DNA from 2 places in the Paenibacillus sp. FSL R10-2771 genome. Region 2 is predicted to be linked to the other one. Evidence: a T-box and tRNA genes for the amino acid it is inferred to sense, from the RefSeq annotation. Region 2 holds a T-box; the other holds one or more tRNA genes.
What was found. A T-box is a leader RNA that pairs with one kind of tRNA and senses whether it is charged. The one in region 2 lies ahead of NSU14_RS03090 (arginine--tRNA ligase), so its partner is inferred to be a tRNA-Arg.

Region 1: it encodes a tRNA-Arg, which carries the amino acid that the T-box ahead of NSU14_RS03090 (arginine--tRNA ligase) is inferred to sense. The anticodon was not compared.

The regions. Positions count from the first base shown of each region.
Region 1 covers NZ_JBBOBM010000001.1:7,281,159-7,283,561, reverse strand. Annotated here, with positions in the region: gene clpP (ATP-dependent Clp endopeptidase proteolytic subunit ClpP) at 1-515, opposite strand, end outside; tRNA gene NSU14_RS31435 (tRNA-Arg) at 709-783, opposite strand; gene NSU14_RS31430 (sugar-binding transcriptional regulator) at 1,113-2,165, shown strand; gene gap (type I glyceraldehyde-3-phosphate dehydrogenase) at 2,282-2,403, shown strand, end outside.
Region 2 covers NZ_JBBOBM010000001.1:695,065-697,467, forward strand. Annotated here, with positions in the region: gene NSU14_RS03090 (arginine--tRNA ligase) at 1-1,241, opposite strand, end outside; T-box leader at 1,348-1,570, opposite strand; gene NSU14_RS03095 (collagen-like protein) at 1,765-2,403, shown strand, end outside.

The DNA of each region.
Region 1 (2,403 bases), 6.6 Mb from region 2:
TCGCGGTCGGTATCCTTCTCGATCTTCTCGATCGGCTGGCCCGTACGTTCGGACAGGATACGGTTCAGCTTCTCGCGCAGCTTGATGATGCGGCGGGCGCGGATTTCGATATCCGAAGCCTGACCCTGGGCACCGCCGAGCGGCTGGTGAATCATAATTTCGCTGTTCGGCAAGGCGAAGCGTTTGCCCTTGGCGCCGGCGTTCAGCAGGAAGGCACCCATGGAAGCGGCCATCCCTACACAGATGGTGGATACATCCGGTTTAATGTACTGCATTGTATCAAATATAGCCATACCCGCTGTAATGGAACCGCCAGGGCTGTTTACATACAGGTGAATATCCTTATCCGGATCCTCGGCAGCCAGGAAGAGCATTTGTGCGATGATGGAATTGGCTACCACGTCATTAACCTCCGTTCCAAGGAAAATGATGCGGTCCTTCAGCAGGCGGGAATAGATGTCATAAGCGCGCTCACCGCGGTTGCTCTGTTCTACTACCATAGGAATATAACTCACGTGGAAAACCTCCTTGAAATTGGTGCTTCGAATGTGTTCATTTTTTACTGTTACCGTATTAACCACATGATAAACAAATTCAAACAAAAAGTCAAAGAAAGTCAAACTTAGATTCAAAAAAAAGAGCCATCAAGCGGCTCTTTGGTTAAATATAATATAAGCATTGCTAAATTATGTACAAAAGTGAAAATAATGGCGCGCCCGCCAAGAATCGAACTTGGATCTCAGGCTTCGGAGGCCTACGTCATATCCATTGGACCACGGGCGCAACAGAAATTATTATAATACACTTATTGCATAAAAGCAACGTGTAAAACCCGTTGTGCAAAAAAAAATTTTCCGGCTCCCAGGCAGATGATAGCTTCCCACTTGACAGTCAGGTGATGGAGGTTTTCAGTCATGTGCTTAAGGGCGTGGTTACCTCTCACAGACCGGCAGATGTATAAGATGAAACGGGTCTGAGAATTATAGTCTCGGAACACTTGCACTCGGCGTCAGTTTTGGGTAGAATATGGGTGGGACTTAAAAAGTTAACCCGGGACATTTTGAGACCACGAACAAGGGAAAAGAGAAAGACGAAGTTGCAGGAGTGAAAGCATGCGTAATTTATTGGAAATCCAAAAGCAGCTTCTGCCTGATCTCATGGAAACCCTTAAGAGACGGTATACGATTCTACATCAGATCATGCTGTCCGATATTATTGGGCGCCGAACGCTTGCCGCCTCGCTTGATATGACCGAGCGGGTGCTGCGCGCCGAGACGGATCTTCTGAAATCGCAAGGGCTCATTGAGATCGAGAGCGTCGGCATGCGCATTAGCGAAGCCGGTCGCAGACTGCTTGACCTGCTGGAGCCGATCGCCAAGAGCCTCTTCGGCCTGGATGATCTGGAAGAGAAAATTCGTACTACGTACGGTCTCAGTAAAGTAGTTGTTGTACCTGGCGACTGCGAGACCTCGCTGTTCACCAAACGTGAACTGGGGCGTGCAGGTTCGAAGGCACTGCTCAGTGTACTGCGCAGTGACGATACGATTGCCGTCACAGGCGGATCGACCCTGGCCGAAATGGCCGATCAGTTGACCCCGCCGCTATCCCTTTCCTATAAGAACGCCTGGGTAGTTCCGGCGCGCGGAGGACTGGGAGAGAGCATGGAGATCCAAGCCAACACCATTGCTTCGACCATGGCCAAACGGATTGGTGCCAATTACCGTCTGCTGCATGTGCCTGATCTGCTCAGCGGCGATGCCTATCAGTCGCTCGCACTGGACTCCAATATTGGAGAGATTGTGCAGATTATCCGCAGATCGCGTATTATTGTGCATGGAATTGGCGATGCCATTGAAATGACTCACCGCCGCAAGCTGGACCCCGGTACCATCTCAGAGATTCAGGACGAGGGTGCGGTAGCCGAATCGTTCGGATATTATTTCAATGAGAATGGCGAGGTGGTTCATACCATGCTGACCATGGGGCTGCGCCTGGAAGACATTATCCGTACAGAAGTCGTCATCGGTATTGCCGGCGGCAAACGCAAGGCTAAGGCCATTCATGCGATGCTGCGGTTCGGCCAAGAGGATATTCTCGTGACAGACGAGGCGGCTGCTATCGAAATCGGCAAAGAAATCGACAAACAATTGCAAGAGGTCCTATAGATTCCATTTTATGGGACGCGCGCAAAGGTATTATGCATTATACTTAACCTTGTTGTCTTGACGAGCCTCACGGCTTGTCTTGAATAAATAAAACGAAATCTAGGAGGAACTATTCAATGAGTGTAAAAGTTGGTATTAACGGTTTTGGACGTATTGGACGCCTTGCATTCCGCCGTATTCAAAATGTAGAAGGTATCGAAGTGGTAGCAATCAATGACTTGACTGACGCTAAGATGCT
Region 2 (2,403 bases):
CTTAGCGAAACCACACCATAACTTACATGATGCAGCCGATCCGCCTGCTCGCTGTAGCCCAGTGCCTGGAAGGCCTGCTTTACCATCGCCTGCGGATACTCCTGTCTGTAGTCGATCACGTTCACGACCTTATCTGCGCGTCCAAAAGGCAGCGTCTCACCCCTCAAGCCGGTCGTCCACAGCCCGCTGCCAAATTCACTGTAGGCGAAGTCCTTGTCCAAGAGGCCGAATTTCCACAGATGATAAGCGATATCCTTGGCCGTATAGGTCAAAATCCCGTTCGAGCGCACCAGCACCTTATCCTTCAGATGCTCCTCTTCTGTCTCCTGTGTCTCCTGTGCGCCAGTGCCAGCGGATTGCTTCAGCACCCAGCAGCCGGCCAGCTTGCCTTCCTTCTCCTGAACGAACACTTCTGTCTGCGACAGAAGGTCAAAGGCAGAAGACCAGAAGCCTTCCTTCAGAATACTGCTCTCCCAAACAAGCAGGTCGTAGTGAATGCCGAAGCTGCGCATCTCCTCCACATGCTCTTTTACAATCTGTCCGGCGACAAGGTTGCCAATCCAGGCGGTATTGCCATGCCCCTCTTCCAGCGCGTGAAGAATTTCAGTCCGTTTATTTACACTTTCAGGATGCTCCGCGTACTCCTTGTTGATCTCAGCGTAAATATCCCAGCAGTAATCTCCGAAACGGACATGCTCCCCGGCAAGCGGGACATTCAAAAGGCCGACTACAGTATCTGCAAGCTGATTGCCGAGATCATCCACGTAGTTATGTACCTCGACCGTATAGCCGGTTTTTCTCAAAATTCTAACCAGTGCATCCCCGATACAGGAGTTTCTCAGGTGTCCTATGTGCATGCTCTTATTCGGATTAACGCTAGTATGCTCTACAATAACCTTCTCACCGTCAGCCTGCGGAATTGCAAAATCAGTCTGGGCCCACACCTGCCAATCGATGTACATATTAATGAAACCCGGCGGCGCAACCTCAATTCTCTGCAGCAGTCCGTTTACGGAGCCCGATGACTTCAGCTCGGCGATGATCAGTTCTGCGATGACGGCCGGGGCTTTGCGCAGGGTGCGGGCCAACTGCATGGCAATATTGCTGGAATAGTCCCCATGCTCCGCATTCGCAGGCTGCTCCAGAGCCGCTTTTACCTGAGTGCTGCCGGGAACTCCCAGTTCTTCAGATACTTTGTGAATACATTGTTCCAGACTGTCTTTAATTAGCTCGCTTAACATGAATAAGTACCTCCCGAAATAGTTGTGAATGGTGTAAGCAGTGGCTGAGGGCGGAAGACTTCAAGGGTCCGTAAGGTGAAAAAACAACAAAAAAAGCCTTCGTCTCAAAAGAGACGAGGCTTATGCGCTCGCGGTACCACTCTCGTTGCTGAACATACAGTTCAACCACCTTGCAGGTTAACGGTCTTTAGCCGGGGCTTCCTACTCTTAAGGTTCAGAAGTCCATCTCACGGGTGCGCTTCATAATCCTGATCTGTACCGGCTTACACTCTCCCGGCTCGCTGGGGACTAGGGTTCAGGGCCATTACTCTCCCGGTCATTGATTCAATATGATTTTTATCAGTATAGCGAATTTCTGGAAGAAAGCAATAGCGGAATGTCAAGCGGAACCTTGTTTCCGGAAAATGCAACCCATAACATCCGGTATTTGCAATAGATATCCGGCTTTGTCCACACCTCCAGTGATGGCTCGAATATAGTAAGTTGTTATCACTATTAAAATATTCGGAGAGGAGAACTCAAGATGAGCTTTTTATCTACAGGACCGATTGAAAATAATGCGGTAGGCGGGCTAAGACCTACCCAGCAGGTCACGGTCAAAATCGATAACCGAAGTGATACCATGTCTTCCTTGGTGACGGTAGAGGGTTACTATCTGGATGGAACCCGCACGCTATATGTCAGTGAAACGTTGAATGTACTGCCTAATCAGGTAATGACAACCACGTATTATGCGGATCTGGATGCATTTGAGTTTATTTTTGTCACTTCAGGAACCATTGATGAACAGGTGCAAATCTCAGTCTGGGGAAAAAATAGCTCAGGCGGCTTAGTAACGCCACACCGCCTGGTTTCTGCTGAACTCCTGGGAGCTACCACAGGAGTGACGGGCATCACAGGCGCGACCGGGGTTACGGGTGCGACGGGCGTAGCTGGAGCAACTGGGGTTACGGGTGCGACGGGCGTAGCTGGAGCAACTGGGGTTACCGGTGCGACAGGCGAAGTAGGCGCGACTGGGGTTACAGGCGCAACAGGCATAGCTGGCGCAACTGGGGTTACCGGTGCGACGGGCGTAGCAGGAGCAACTGGGGTTACGGGAGTGACGGGCGAAGCAGGAGCGACTGGGGTTACAGGTGCGACAGGCGCAGCAGGAGCAACTGGG